2 regions of the Pseudoalteromonas sp. MER144-MNA-CIBAN-0113 genome follow, and region 1 is predicted to be linked to the other one. Evidence: predicted binding sites of a transcription regulator. Region 1 holds the regulator's gene; the other holds the start of a gene.
The links. Region 1 encodes FliA, which starts transcription of late flagellar genes. Its sites were predicted from a motif close to CTAAAGNTNNNNNNNNNNNNGCCGATA; they were not measured.

Region 1 (8,286 bases):
AAGAGCTAATGGACTTTTTTAATCGCTTAGTGCTGCTTATCCCCGAAATTGCAGGTTAACAATGGAATTTCCATTTTCCGTTGTCATTCAATGGTTAAGTGATTTTTTACTGCCCTTAGTGCGCATCAGCTCTATGATCATGATCATGGCGGGTATTGGCGCAAAAAACGTACCTGCTCGAATAAAAATGGGCTTGGCTGTAGTGGTCACCTTCTTAGTTGTTCCTGTTCTTCCTGCTGCTACATTTACTAATCTATTTTCTTTTGAAATGATTTTAGTGGTACTCCAACAAATGTTGATTGGTGTCGCAATTGGTTTTGCGTCCACACTATTACTCAATACGTTTGTGTTAGCCGGTCAAATTCTTGCTATGCAAACCGGTTTAGGTTTTGCATCTGTTGTTGACCCCTCTAATGGGATGAGTGTGCCTGCAGTGGGGCAATTTTATCTAATATTAGCTACCTTATTATTTTTTGTGTTTAATGGTCATTTAATGATGATTCAAATGGTGGTGCACAGTTTTGAAGTACTCCCGATTGATGGCAATTGGTGGGCGGTTGATCATTACTGGGACATAGTGACATGGGGTGGTTGGATGTTTACCACTGCATTAGTGCTGTCATTAGCACCATTAACCGCCATGCTGGTTATTAATATGGCATTTGGTATTATGACCCGTGCTGCACCGCAGTTAAATATTTTCTCGATAGGCTTCCCGTTTACCTTAGTGGCAGGGCTCGTTATTATTTGGGCAACGCTCGGTAACTTTGTCACTCAGTTTGAGTTCCAATGGCTAAAAATGGTTGAGCTGATGTGTACTCTAATTGGTTGTTCCCCTTAGGAGAGCGTAATGGCTGAAGATTCCGGACAAGAAAAAACCGAAGAACCCACCCCAAAAAAAGTTGATGATGCTAAAAAGAAAGGCCAAATAGCGCGTTCTAAAGAGTTAGGTACCATGTTTGTGCTTATTTTTTCTGCTATTTCCTTATTAATGTATGGGCCTGAAATTGGCAAAGGCTTGTACCGCATTATGGGAAGAATGCTGAGTCTTAACCGCAATGAAACCTACGACACCACCAAAATGTTTGCCGTATGGGGAGAGGTGGCCGACGTACTGTTATTTCCTATGTCGATGTTTGTACTCATTATTGTATTGGCTGCATTTATCGGTAATACCATGCTTGGCGGCTTTAATTTTAGTTGGCAAGCAGCTGCGCCCAAAGCCAGTAAAATGTCGCCAATGAAAGGCTTTACCCGCATGTTTGGTCCACAAGCGGCTATAGAATTGCTTAAGTCATTATTAAAGTTTGGCTTGGTGGCCGCATTTGCTATTTTTTTAATTAATACGTTTTTTGATGAAATCTTACATTTAAGTATAGAAAGTGCGCCTGGCAATATTGTTCATGCTTTGGAAATTTTAGCGTGGATGTTTTTAGCCATGTCTTGCACCTTAATTATTATTGCTGCTATTGACGCCCCATTTCAAAGCTATAGTCATAACAAACAGCTTAAAATGACTATGCAAGAGGTAAAAGACGAATATAAAAACTCAGAAGGTGATCCGCAGATTAAAGCGCGCATAAGGCAAACCCAACGTCAAATGTCGCAAAAGAGAATGATGCAGGATGTGCCAGACGCCGATGTTATTGTTACCAACCCTACTCACTATTCCGTAGCTTTAAAATACGATACAGAGCGAGCAGGCGCGCCTATTGTATTAGCCAAAGGTGTGGATGAGCTCGCCATGCAAATTCGTAAAATTGCATTGGGTAATGAAGTGCCTATTGTTGAGTCTCCAACTTTAACCCGAGCGCTTTATCATACTGCAGAAGTGGGTGAGCAAATCCCCGATCAGCTATTTACTGCGGTTGCTCAAGTGCTTGCTTATGTGTTTCAGCTTAAACGGTTTAAAAAAGGCCGTGGAAAACGCCCTGTTGCCCTTAATAAAAAGCTGCCTATCCCCGATGAATTTAAGTATTAACTGCTAACCAACTAACTTGGAATAGTTATTGCAATTTCAGCGTAGTGTCAATTTTTTGAAATTGTAGAGTTATGGAATTTAAAGCGGTATTACAACAACTTAATAAAGATAAAAAAGAATATGCGAAGGGCGTTGGTACACCGCTTTTGGTGTTGGCTGCGCTGGGTATGGTTATTTTACCACTGCCTCCATTCCTGCTTGATATATTATTTTCGTTTAATATCGCGCTTGCGTTAGTTGTATTACTGGTCACTGTATACACCATGAAACCGCTTGAGTTTGGTATGTTCCCAGCCGTGCTGTTAATTGCAACCATAATGCGCTTAGCACTCAATGTGGCCAGTACCCGGGTGGTACTGCTTGAGGGTCATAACGGTGGGGATGCTGCTGGTAAAGTCATTGAAGCATTTGGTTCAGTGGTAATCGGTGGTAACTACGCCGTGGGCTTGGTGGTGTTTTTAATTCTGATCATCATTAACTTTGTGGTAATCACCAAAGGTGCTGGTCGTATTTCAGAAGTATCAGCGCGTTTTACTCTAGATGCTATGCCAGGTAAGCAAATGGCCATAGATGCAGATATGAATGCCGGTTTTATCAGTGCCGAGCAAGCCAGAGAACGTCGTGAGGAAGTAACTCGTGAAGCTGACTTTTATGGTTCTATGGATGGTGCTAGTAAATTTGTAAAAGGCGATGCTATTGCTGGCATAGTCATTTTAGTGATCAATATTGTGGGTGGCTTATTTGTTGGCATGATCCAACATGATTTAAGTTTTTCACGCGCTATGGAAGTGTACACACTATTGACCATTGGTGATGGCTTAGTCGCGCAATTACCTTCATTACTACTTTCAATTGGTACTGCAATTGTTGTAACCCGTCAAAATGAATCGCACAACATGGGCGATCAGTTTAAGAAGCAATTAGGTAACGAAAAGTCGTTATTTATTGCCTCAGGTATCCTTATTACTATGGGCTTAGTCCCAGGTATGCCACACCTTGCATTTTTAAGCTTAGGGGCGCTTTTAGGTTACCTTGCATACTATACTCAGCAAAATAAACTGAAATTAGCCGCTGCAGAAGCAGAAGAAGCCGAAAATGCGGCCTCAGGTACCGGAATTGCGGCTAAACAAGAGCAAAAAGAACTGGGTTGGGATGATGTTCAACAAGTTGATGTTATTGGTCTAGAAGTCGGTTACCGACTCATTCCTCTCGTTGACCAATCACAAGGTGGCGAGCTGTTAAACCGTATTAAAGGAGTGCGTAAAAAACTATCTCAAGAGCTGGGCTTTTTAGTGCCGCCGGTGCATATACGCGATAATCTAGAACTCGACCCAAATGCATACCGCATAACCATGATGGGTGTATCAAGTGGTGAGGGTGAGCTTAAACATGGTGATGAATTAGCGATTAACCCAGGCCAAGTATTTGGCCCGCTAAAAGGAATTGAAACTAAAGATCCTGCGTTTGGTTTAGATGCGGTTTGGATAAAACCCGATCAAAAAGATGAAGCACAGTCTTTAGGTTACACGGTGGTTGATTCGGCGACCGTGGTGGCAACCCATATTAGCCAGTTACTCACCAATAGCGCCGCATTATTACTCGGACATGAAGAAGTACAGAACTTATTAGATATGTTAGGTAAGAGTCACCCTCGCTTAGTTGAAGGACTTGTACCTGAGGTATTACCGCTGACCACCATCGTTAAAGTACTACAAAATTTATTAAACGAAGGGGTGGCAATACGAGATATGCGTTCAATTGTTCAAACCCTTGTTGAGTATGGCCCTCGTAGCCAAGACCCAGATGTATTAACGGCTGCAGTGCGAATATCACTGCGTAGATTAATCGTCCAAGATGCCGTTGGTATGTCTTCTGAAATCCCTGTCATAACCTTGGCGCCTGAGTTGGAACAGATGTTGCATCAGTCACTTCAAAATGCAGGTGATGAAGGTGCCGGAATAGAACCAGGGCTTGCTGATAGACTTCAAACATCATTGAATGAAGCGCATCAAAATCAAGAAATGGCCGGTGAACCTTCAATATTGCTAACGTCAGGAATGTTACGCACTGTGTTATCTCGATTTGTTAAATACACCATTCCAGGATTGCGAGTGATGTCTTATCAAGAGATACCAGATGAAAGACAGATCAAGATTGTCAGCTCTGTAGGCCAACAATAAGATTTTAAAGGGGTTTGAATTATGAAAATTAAACGTTTTTTTGCTAAAGACATGCGCACTGCACTAAAAGAAGTAAAAGAAGAGTTGGGTGTTGATGCGGTTATTATGTCAAATAAAAAACTAGCTAATGGCGTTGAAATTGTTGCTGCAGTTGATTACGACAAAGCAGCGACAAAAGCGCCAGAGCAGCCTCAAAGCCAACCTGCTGCAAGAGCTTCATTTGCACATACTGAGCAAAGTTCACATAATTTTGTTAAACCAGAACCGCAACGCGCTCAACCTAAGCCACAGGCAAAGGTTGCAGATAGCTTACAAGCTTTACTAGAGCGTCAGTCTCCACGTCCTCGTTCAGCAGAGCTTGCTTCAATGTTTTCACACTCTGGCATTGACACTTCTGGTCACTATCAAGAACAAGAGCCTGTGCAATCACGACCTAAAAATATGTTTGAACGTGAACAAAGCGCGCCAGTGCGCCCTCGCACCCAAGCCGATAGCTTAGGTTTCGACGACTTAGACAGTGGCTTTGACGATTTAGATTCACCTAGCGCACCGCGTCAGCAAACAATGCATAAAGAATCCAGTGACATCAGCACAATGCGTGAAGAAATGAACGCAATTCGTCAACTATTAGAGCACCAAGTATCAGGTTTAATGCAGCAAGATATGGCACGTCGCGACCCGACCCGTGCATGTATGATTGACCGCTTAGTCGGTATGGGGATAGAAAAAAATGTTGCTGAGCAAATGGCATGTTTTGTACCAGACGATGTGTCTCGCCAACAAGGCTGGAAAGCTTTATTGAACATGGTTGAAGATCAAATGCAAACCACGAACAACGAAATACTTCGCCAAGGCGGTGTTTTTGCGTTAGTCGGACCTACTGGCGTGGGTAAAACCACCACAGTTGCAAAACTGGCAGCATTGGGTGCACAAAAATACGGTGCCGATAAAGTAGCGCTTATTACTACCGATACCTACCGTATTGGTGCTTATGAGCAGCTAGCAACGTATGGTCGTATTATAGGTTGTGGCGTTAAACAAGTTAAAGATGCAAATGAATTAGCAGAAGTTTTATACCATTTACGAAATAAACGTCTAGTCTTAATTGATACAGCAGGAATGAGTCAACGTGATTTACGCTTAACCGAGCAGTTAAACACCTTGATGCGTAATCAGCGTGTTGATATACGTAGTTATTTAGTATTAAGTGCGACGGCGCAAATTAATGTATTACAAGAAACAGTAAGGCACTTTAAAAAAGTACAGCTAAGCGGATGTATTTTTACTAAACTTGATGAGTCATTGAGTTTAGGTGAGATTATTAGTATTGCGATTCAAAATCGTCTCCCAATAGGGTATCTTACTAACGGTCAGCGAGTACCAGAAGATATTAGAGTGGCAAATGCCGAAAAACTAGTAAAAAAAGCTGAGCAATTGTATTTAAAAAGAATAAAAGCACAACAATCACGACACCAATCAGTGGCGTCGAGCACAGTAGAGATGTATGATTAACACAGTTTTAGATCAAGCAAGCGGCCTTCGCAAAATGAGCAAGAATAATAATAACGGCGTAAAAGTTATCGCTGTCACCGGCGGCAAAGGTGGAGTGGGTAAAACGAACGTATCCCTTAACACGGCAATCGCGTTAGGCCAACAAGGCAAACGTGTGCTTGTACTAGATGCTGATTTAGGATTAGCGAATTGTGATGTGATGCTTGGACTGCGCGTTGAGCGTAATTTATCTCATGTTTTATCGGGCGAATGTGAACTTGATGATATTTTAGTCGAAGGTCCCGCAGGCATAAAAATAGTGCCTGCAACATCGGGTTCGCAAAGTATGGTTGAGTTATCACCCTCAGAGCACGCTGGACTTATTCGTGCATTTAGTGAACTTAACACCGACTTTGATATTTTAATTGTTGATACCGCTGCGGGTATTTCTGACATGGTATTGAGCTTTTCTCGTGCCGCACAGGATGTGGTTGTGGTGGTATGTGATGAGCCAACATCAATTACCGATGCCTATGCGCTCATTAAAGTACTGAGCCGTGAGCACGGCGTATACAAATTTAAAATTGTTGCCAACATGGTGCGTAGCTTACGCGAAGGGCAGGAATTGTTTGCAAAACTTTCAAAGGTTACCGACCGATTTTTAGATATATCAATGGAGTTGGTTGCAACAGTTCCTTATGATGAGAATATGCGCAAATCAACGCGCCGCCAAAAAGTAATTGTTGAGGTTTTTCCTGGGTCGCCTGCTGCAATTGCTTTTAAAACACTGGCTACAAAAATTGCTAAGTGGCCAACACCTAGTCAAGCCTCGGGTCATTTAGAGTTTTTCATTGAGAAACTAGTTAGTAACTAACAATGACAATACCGGTGAATAGAGCTATGGGATATCAGTCAACACAAAATTTAAATATGATTGTTGAAAAGCATGCCTCATTAGTCAAAAAAGTGGCGTGCCATTTAATTGCTCGTTTACCGGCCAGTGTGCAGCTAGATGATTTAATTCAATCGGGTATGATTGGTTTAATTGAAGCTTCAAAAAACTTTGATGCAAGCAAAGGCGCAAGCTTTGAAACCTTTGCCGGTATTCGTATTCGTGGTGCGATGATAGACGAAATGCGCCGAGGCGATTGGGTTCCACGTTCAGTTCACAGAAAAAGCCGTTTGGTTGCAGAAACTATTGTTGCGCTTGAGAACAGTTTAAACCGTGAACCTAAAGATAGTGAAGTTGCTGAAAAACTTGAAATTTCGCTAAATGAGTACCATCATATTTTAAACGATGTAAATGTAAGCAAAGTGTTAGGTATTGAAGACCTTGGTATAGATGACGATGTGATTACACCTCATGGCCAAGATTTAGCACTAGACAAACCGTTCAATAATGTTAAAAATGAACGGTTTAATGAGTCTTTACTCAGTGCAATAAAGTCGTTACCGGAAAAAGATGCAATGGTGCTTTCTTTGTACTATAACGATGAGATGAATTTAAAAGAAATTGGGCATATACTCGATGTAAGTGAATCGCGTGTAAGTCAGATACATGGTCAGGCGATGATTAAGCTTAAAGCAAAAATCAATGACTGGATAAACTAGAAGTAAGTAAATAAAGGTTCAGGCCTCACTGGAGGATGTTTTGGATAAAAACATTAAAATTCTTGTTGTTGATGATTTCTCAACAATGAGACGTATTATTAAAAACCTGTTGCGCGATTTAGGTTTTACCAATGTTCAAGAAGCAGATGACGGGTCAACTGCTTTGCCTATGTTGCAAAATCAAGCGTTTGATTTTGTTGTAACAGATTGGAATATGCCAGGCATGCAAGGTATTGATCTTTTAAGGGCAATTCGAGCTGATGAAAAATTAAAGCATATTCCTGTTTTAATGGTTACAGCAGAAGCTAAAAAAGAACAAATAATTGCTGCGGCCCAAGCAGGTGTTAATGGTTATATTGTTAAACCATTCACTGCAGGTACATTGAAAACTAAATTAGAAAAAGTGTTCGAACGCTTAGGTTAATGAGAGGGAGAGGCTTATGTCAGCACCTGCTGCGCCTCAGATTACTTTAGAACAAGCTCGCCAGTTAGTTGTTTTTTTAGAAAATGGTGAGCAAGATAAAGCGAATCAGTTAATTTTAGAAACAGCTTCACAAGAGCAATCACAGTTATTTGCTGAGGTGGGTAAGTTGACGCGTCAACTGCACGAAGCTTTAAAAAGTTTCGAGTTAGACACGCGTTTAACAGACATTACCACTGATGCCATCCCTGACGCAAAAAAACGCCTTAACTATGTCATGGAAATGACAGAAAACGCAGCCAATAAGACAATGGATGCGGTTGAAGCAAGCTTACCATTAGCACAAGAAATCGCTGACGAAATAGCTGATATCAAGCCAACGTGGGATCGTTTAATGAACCGCGAAATAGAGCTTGGTGAGTTTAAATCACTTTGCCATAGTATTGATAAGTTTATGAGCAGTTCTCATCACAAAACCGATGAGTTACAAATGCTGATGACTAATGTGCTGATGGCTCAAGACTATCAAGATTTAACCGGTCAGGTTATTCGCCGTGTTATTGAACTTGTCCGTGAAGTTGAAGAAAGTTTAATTCACCTGT
Region 2 (8,286 bases), on a different contig from region 1:
ATAGTTGCTTTACTTAAATCATCGTCTGCATTGTGAGTTTTTTTGGCATTAATGGTGACGCCCTCAATGACATCTTTAAATTCATTTGTACTGCTTGTCGCAACAAGCGTCCCATCAATCGTAATTGAAGCATCCGTCGCTGCTGTTACTTCGTTTAAGTTTTCAGCATACGTTGTTGATGTTGTATCACTATCATACGCAAGACGAGACAAGCCAGACAAGTCTGTATTACCACCATCACCGACATCATCAACTACAATTTTTATTGCGTTTTCTGCGCCGGTTTCTTTACTTGATAACACTAATCGCTGCCCCGTATCATCGGTAATAATAGTAGCATTAACTGAATCATTGTCAGCAGAGTCATTAATCGCGTCACGTATATCAGCCAGCTTTGCTGTGTCTGACACATTTATGTCAAAACTGTTAGAGCCAGAACTAATCGTGAGCTTACCCTCTCCCACCGCTTCATCGCCAGCTATAGCATTTGATGTTAGCTTTTGGTTCTCAGCCAAACTATTAACTTTAATAGAGTAATTATTGGTTTGCGCGTTTTTTTCAGAGCTTAAAGAAACAAAGTCGTCACTGCCACTGATAGTGCGCTTTTGAAAGTTTTCGATGTCACCCAATGATTCTAGTGAACCATTAAGCTCTTCCAAAGAGGCTTTTAGGGTACCTACTGCAGATATATCGGTAGTAAAGTTTGCTTGCTGTTTAGTTACTCGAGCTTGGTAAGGGCTTTTTTCAGCATTCACTAAAGCAGTTACAATTTCATTAACTTGAAGCCCTGAACCTATACCTTTAAATGAAATATCCATAATAATTACCCTCTTAAATTACTGAAAACTAAACTTTAAAATCAACCAATACACCGGTGGCTTCCGCTAATTTAGCAACGATACCTAATACCTCTTCAGACGGGTACTGCTTAACTAAATCACCACTTTCTTTATCAATCACCTTAATAACATTACGGCCAGAATCTTCGTCGACCTTAAACTGAAGGCTGCGATTCATTTCGCCCATAAAGTCCTGCAATTGCTGTACCACCTTCTCTAGTTTTTCAGGTGATAACTCAGTTTTAGAAATTTCGCTATTACTTGCAGTGGTGGTGATGGGTGTATTCTTTTGTTCATCAGCATTTTGCTTAACTTGTGATGGGGTTTGGTAACTTGAGGTAACCTCACCTTTTTGCGCTGAGCTGATATTTAGATTTAAACTTTGCGTTTCCATAATTCGCTCCTACTATAAAGCGATATAAAGCTTTATACCTATACAAGAAAGGAAGGGTTGCCCCTTCCTTAGTAGTTAAGTATAGAGCTTATTGTTAAATTAACCTAATAAGCTAAGTGCTGCCTGTGGCAACTGGTTAGACTGAGCTAAGATTGTTGTACCAGCCTGTTGCATAATCTGGTTTTTAGTCAGTTTAGCCGTTTCTGCAGCATAATCTGTATCTTCGATACGACTTTTAGAAGCCGACACGTTTTCTGATACGTTTGAAAGGTTAGCAATAGTGAAGCCAAAACGGTTTTGAACCGCACCTAAGTCTGCTCGTTGTGCATCAATTTGCGCAAGCGCCGCATCAATTGTTTGAATTGCATCTTGTGCACCTTGACTTGTTGCCCCAGAAATATCAATAGTTTCAACTGATGTCAAAGAGCTTGTAGAAGCACTAAATAATTCAGTTTCATCGGCAGTTCCATCATTAGAAATACCAATTTTGTTCGGTGATGATAAGTTTATTTCTGATGTTTTTGAAGCCGTTGCTGTAGATGCAGTTACTCCATCAAATGTTAAACCACCAGCTGGAGTACCTGCATCCATAACAGATTCAATACCATCCACACCTGTTGCTTTAAGTGTAATTTCACCAGCATCAGAATCGTAAACTGCATCATACCCATCGGCAACCATATCCTCAGCTAAGCGAGCCATATCACCACCGTAGGTACCTAAATCATAGTTGTCATCGCCAACATTGATTGTTGCGTTATCTGTATTAGTGATACCAGCAATAGTTACTTCTAAGCGAGCTTCAGCAACTACGCCTGTAGCAGCAGCATTTATTTTTGCTGCAGCACCATCAGCACCATCATTAGCCCCAAGAGTAACATCGACACCATTAATATTTAGTGTGCCTGCTGTTATAGCTTCATTTGTAGCCATGTCACCAGCTGCAGCTACTGCGCCAAATACAGAACCAGCACCATCAATTTCATTTGCACCAAGCGCATCTGCTGATACATCACGCAAAGTTACGTTAATTGTTTCGTTAGCGTTTGAACCTACTTGGAATTGTTTAGTACCGAACGAACCATCTAGTAAGCTTGTACCACCAAATTTAGTCGTTTCAGCGATACGAGTAAGCTCTTGCTGTAATGCGCCAACTTCTTTTTGTAGTGCGGCACGAGCGTTTGCATCGTTTGAACCATTAGCTGATTGCAAAGATAGGTCACGCATACGTTGTAAGATGTTTGATGACTCTTGCATCGCACCTTCAGCGGTTTGCGACATTGAAATACCGTCATTCGCGTTACGCTGAGCAACACCTAAACCATTAATTTGTGAAGAAAGACGGTTCGCAATTTGTAGACCTGCCGCATCATCTTTCGCACTGTTAATTTTCATACCAGATGAAAGACGTTGCATTGATGTACCTAATGCTTCGCTAGATTTTGATAAGTTTCTTTGTGCATTTAATGATGCAACGTTAGTATTTACTGATAAAGCCATGTTATAACTCCTGATTACTTTCGTAATGTAACTAATTGATTTTAACCAAGAGCCATCACAATAAAAATCTGTTCAAGCTCCGTTCTAATTAAGTTAACGGCCGTTATAAAATTACCTTTAGCTTTTTTTTAAAAAAAACAGTAAAAACTTTTAATTGATTGAAATACAAATAAAAAAGCCAAGCATATTTGCTTGGCTTTTTTATAACTAGCTGGCATTAGCCACCTAAAAGACTTAATGCGGCCTGTGGTAACTGGTTTGCCTGCGACAAAATAGTGGTACCGGCTTGTTGCATAATTTGGTTTTTAGTTAGGGTTGCTGTTTCAAGCGCGTAATCAGTATCTTGAATACGGCTACGAGAAGCTGACACGTTCTCAGATACGTTAGCAAGATTGGCAATGGTAAAACCAAAACGGTTTTGCACCGCACCTAAGTCTGCACGCTGGGCGTCAATTTGCGCTAATGCAGCATCAATAGTTTGAATTGCAGATTGAGCACCTTCACTAGTTGTACCACTAATATCAATCGCCTCCACTGATGACAATTGACTTAATGAGCTATTAAACATCTGGAGCTCATTTGCTGCTCCATCGTTTGAAATACCAATTTTGCTCGGTGATGACAAATTTATTTCCGATGTTTTTGAAGCTGTTGTTGCTCCCGCAGCAGTTCCATCAAACGTTAATCCACCAGCAGGCGTACCAACTGCTTCCATTACAGATTCAATACCATCAACACCTGTTGCTTTTAGGCTAATATTGCCTGCAGCTGGGTCATAAACAGCATCATAACCGTCAGCCACCATCTCTTCTGCTAGGCGCGCCATATCACCACCAAAAGTGCCTAAGTCATATTCATCATCGCCAATTTTTATAGTTGCATTATCGGTACTCGTTATCCCTGCGATAACAACATTTAGACGAGCCTCAGCTGTAACACCAGCCGCAGCTCCATTAATAGAATTAGCTACACCATCAGCGCCATCATTTGCTCCAATTAAAACATCAGTACCGTTGATATTCAGTGATCCAGGAGCTACAACTTCATTTGCAGCCATACTGCCTGCAGCTACTACACCAAATACAGTTCCTGGCCCATCAATTTCGTTGGAACCAATAGCATCGGCAGCAACATTACGTAAACTTACATTAATGGTTTCATTCGCATTTGCACCTACCTGAAACTGTTTAGTACCAAAAGTGCCGTCAAGTAAGCTGGTGCCACCAAATTTAGTGGTATCTGCAATTCGAGTGAGCTCTTGTTGCAGGGCTGCTACTTCTTTTTGCAGTGATGCACGGTCAACCGCACTATTTGAACCATTCGCCGATTGCAGTGATAAGTCACGCATACGTTGCAGAATATTTGCTGACTCTTGCATTGCACCTTCAGCAGTTTGCGCCATAGAAATACCATCGTTGGCATTACGCTGAGCAACCGTTAGGCCATTAACCTGAGACGTTAGTCGGTTGGCAATTTGTAAACCTGCAGCATCGTCTTTTGCGCTATTAATACGCAAACCAGATGATAGTCTCTGCATTGAGGTTTCAAGTGCCATGCTAGATTTAGATAGATTGCGTTGCCCATTAAGTGATGCAACATTTGTATTTACGCTTAAAGCCATTTTACCATCTCCTAGTTTCAATCAGAATGTGGTTCAAAATATTTAAGCAAAAACCACACTGTCTATGACTAGTTGAATGCATTACTTGTGCCAACTAGTAAAAAAAGATTAACCCTATGTTTTAAAACAACTAAATAACACTTATTGCGGCTTTAAATTAGAAGTTAGCGATTTTTTGACAGAAGATAAAAAGGGGGTGACAGTTTTTTGCCGCTTCGTTAAGGCAAGTTATTACCTACTTTTCTCGTATAGTAATAACCTGCCTTGGATGGTATTTATAAATAATCGAATAATGAAAGTTTAGCCAAGCGACCAAAAGTCGCTTGTGAAGCCTGTAAACCAGACTCTTGTTTAGTAAGTTCACTAATAGCTGCAGCAGGATCAATTTCAATTAAGCTCGCTCTGTTTTCTTGATTATTAATATCTAGAGCACTGTTTGAATCGGTCACACGCTCCACCACGTTCATACGCCCACCTAGGCCAGCCTGAGTAAACACAATTTGCTCACTGGCATTTTTAAGCTGAATTAACCCATCCGATAACGCTTGGTTAATTTGCGCTCCATCAAGTTGTTCGTCATTTAGACTAGTGATCAGATCTTCAAGCGTATTAAGCACATTTTCTTTACCTGGCTTTTCAAGGGTAAAATCAAGCTGGCCGGGTGCTACACCTTCAAGTTGAATTTCCATGCCTGCAAACTCAATCGGCTCATCAGTTACTTCACCAGTAACAGGTGGTACAAGAGGATTACCATCACGTAATATTTCATACTGATCAGGCGCTGAAGGCGTTGCACCAGGGATAACATTAACGTTATAGGTATTGATCGTTGGAGAAATAAGCGGATCTGGGTCTGAGTTATAATTATCTTTATGAAACTTGTCAAACTCGCCTTGGTTTTCAACATAAACAGTCCCTGCGGTAATGCCGCCTGATGGCGCTCCATCATTCGACACCACATCAAGACGTGCATCTACGCGTTCAAATACATTAAAGCCATTATCGCTTGATTTTATCTCAACCCCTTTTGCAATGGTTACTTCATGCTGGCCTTGATCGCCTTGGTATTCGTATTTGCCATTAGTGCTATTAAATGTATAGGTTTGAATATCGTCTTGATAGCCAGAGAATAGGTATTTCCCCCCTTCTGATTGACTATTCATTAAGTTAAGCAGCGATTTTTGCAATTCTTTTAGTTCACTGGCAACTGAAGCCAAATCACTTTGACCTAACGAACCATTGCCCGCTCGTATGGTTAGCATTTGCGCTTCTAAAATAGTGTCGTTCATACCCTTAAGTATGCTTTCTTCGGTTGATAAGCGACCATTTAGCTGCTTTATATTTTTAGTTAACTGCTCATTGGTTTCTATTTTATTGGTGTACAACATCCCTTGCGATATAGCAGCTGGGTTTTCAGAGGTACTCAAATACTTTTGACCTGTGTTTGCTCGCTCTAAAGCGCCTGCAACGCCCTGTTGATTATCTAAAATTTTATTAATTTGACTTTGATACATTAAATTATTTGATAAACGCATAATTACCTCGCCGCACTCAGTAAAGTGTCAAAAATAGAACGTGCTGCAGACAGTACTTGAGCCGATGCAGCATAAGATTGCTGAAAACGCAGCAAATTAGCTGCCTCTTCATCTAAATTTACGCCCGACAACGATTCGTACCAGGCTTCTGATTGCTGTGCTAAAGCATCAAATGCCGCCCCGTTGGTTTTTGCTTGACTGGTTACTACACCAACATCGGTTACTAACCCAGCATAGGCCTGGTTCAAGGTTTTATGATTATCGGCTGAGGCACTTGCTACCACATTTTGACGTACTAAATCGGTGTTTTGTAAGTCAGCAAGTTTTTGACCGTTGCGGTTATCATCAAAACCACCTTCATTAAATTCTAAATTAAAGGTATCTCCCGTTGCTGGTACGCCTTCAATATTAAAATCAAAGCCATAACCATCGTATGGTGCCCCGGCTTGAGCGAGTATATTGTTAGCAGGCGGTGTAACCGTAAACGTGGTTGTACCATTCCCATCAGTAAGTTGATATTCGTTAGCATTGGCTGTTTTAACAATGCTAATAGGGCCATTTGCTAAATCCAAAGGATTACTAAAACTACCCGTGGTTACATCGGTGACATTACCCGGTGAAATACTGCCTGTGCCTGTATTATCTAGGCCGTCAGCTGTTCTAATTGGAGAGGCTAAGGCAATGTCTTCGCCTCGACCTGTTGTCAGCGATATATTACCTGCCGCGCCACTATTAAGTTTTACCTGAAATTGGTCACCGGCATTACCGGCTCCGGTTACGTTTAGCTCTAAACCAAACGACTCCCCACTGGTAATAGCGGCTGAATCGATAATGCCACTGGGTGGAATAGTTGCTAAAGAGGCTGTGCCTAAAGGTTCACCTTTATTATCTATTGGCTGAATACTTACTTCGTTAGGGTTCCCCGTATAGGTGATCACAAAATCACTCGCTGGTAGTTCACTGCCTTTACCAGCTTCAACGGTTGCTGACATATTAGCTGTTCCGGTATTTGCTTGATAAACAAAAGCACTGACCGTTGGGATATTAAAAATATCGCCTCCAAGCTCGCCGTTTGCATCCATACCTAAACGATTTTGCTGATTAAACGAATCGGCAAGTGCAATGCCCATCTGGCCTATTTGATTTTGAGCAGGCACCAAAATATCGTCTCTAAACGCTAATAAACCGCCAATTTTACCTTTGAGTTTAGTAGGGTCTATATCTAATGACACAGCCTTACCGCCATTTACATCTAAACGTAGCTCTTTAAAGTTAGCATCGGGATCGCCACTAATCGAAAACAAATTAAATGAACCATTTTGCATAACAACCGCTTCACCTGTGCCCATAAATACTTGTTTTTCACCATTAGGGCCATCGAGTGTTTCTATATCAATTAGTTTTGATAAATCACGTATTGCTTTATCACGCTCATTGTAAGCTGAGCTCGCATCTGCTTCGTTTTTAGTGCCATGAACACCCGCAATTTCTTGATTTAACGAACTAATACTTTCGATTAACGTATTCGCCTCTTCAGAAAATATTTCTAATTGCTCATTAACCACCGCTTTTTGCTCTGAAACAATACCTGCAAGCCGGTCCATTTGATCAATCAGATTTTGCGCATCACTCATCACCAATGAACGAGCAACTGTTGATGAAGGTTGGTTAAGTGCTTCTTGCACGTTGTTAAACATCGAGTTGATACTAGTTGATAAGCTGTTTGATTTTTCTGAAAAAATTTGATCAACCCGACTCGCCTCGCTAACAAATTGATCAAAAAAGCTTTTATTTGAGGTATCTCGGTTTAATTGCTTTTGTGCAAACTCATTTAATAACCGGTACGTTTGACCGCGGCCCACCTGATTATCAATCATGGTAGTAAATTCAGTGCGCTCTCGTACATACCCTTCAGTATTAACGTTTGCGATGTTTTTACTTGTCGTTTGCAATAACTCAGAGTTTGCTCTTATTCCTGAATTAGCAATATTTAATAAATTAAACGACATGTTACTCTACTCCTTGGCGGATAATGCTTGTGGCGATATTCTTTAACTCGTTACTGTTAAGCACTCTTTTTATTTTGTCTGCATAGTTAGGGTCGGTTGCATAACCGGCTTGCTGTAAAGAGTCTAAAAATTTGTGCGGCTTTGCTGTATTGTTTAATGCATCTTGATAGCGAGGGTTCTGCGTTAAAAAATCCACAAAATCATTCACACTATCTTTTATTGAGTCATACGCTCTAAAGCTTGCTTGCTTTTTAACTGCAGCGCCTTGCTCAAACTCTAAAGTGACCTTACTGGCTTTTTCGCCCTGCCAACTTTTATCTGACTTTATATTGAATAAATTATTTGAGCTATTGCCATCACCTTTACTGATAATATGTTTACCCCAGCC

Region 2: the regulator FliA is predicted to act here: its motif matches at 2,828-2,854, upstream of AAEY57_RS15045 (flagellin).

What each region holds. Positions count from the first base shown of each region.
Region 1 covers NZ_JBEOOG010000025.1:14,570-22,855, forward strand. The annotation lists gene AAEY57_RS08700 (flagellar biosynthetic protein FliQ) at 1-59, shown strand, start outside; gene fliR (flagellar biosynthetic protein FliR) at 62-841, shown strand; gene flhB (flagellar biosynthesis protein FlhB) at 851-1,981, shown strand; gene flhA (flagellar biosynthesis protein FlhA) at 2,053-4,161, shown strand; gene flhF (flagellar biosynthesis GTPase FlhF) at 4,183-5,673, shown strand; gene AAEY57_RS08725 (MinD/ParA family ATP-binding protein) at 5,666-6,526, shown strand; gene AAEY57_RS08730 (RNA polymerase sigma factor FliA) at 6,553-7,263, shown strand; gene cheY (chemotaxis response regulator CheY) at 7,304-7,687, shown strand; gene AAEY57_RS08740 (protein phosphatase CheZ) at 7,704-8,286, shown strand, end outside.
Region 2 covers NZ_JBEOOG010000066.1:10,861-19,146, reverse strand. The annotation lists gene fliD (flagellar filament capping protein FliD) at 1-818, opposite strand, end outside; gene AAEY57_RS15050 (flagellar protein FlaG) at 847-1,233, opposite strand; gene AAEY57_RS15045 (flagellin) at 1,333-2,733, opposite strand; gene AAEY57_RS15040 (flagellin) at 2,951-4,354, opposite strand; gene flgL (flagellar hook-associated protein FlgL) at 4,630-5,889, opposite strand; gene flgK (flagellar hook-associated protein FlgK) at 5,892-7,898, opposite strand; gene flgJ (flagellar assembly peptidoglycan hydrolase FlgJ) at 7,900-8,286, opposite strand, start outside.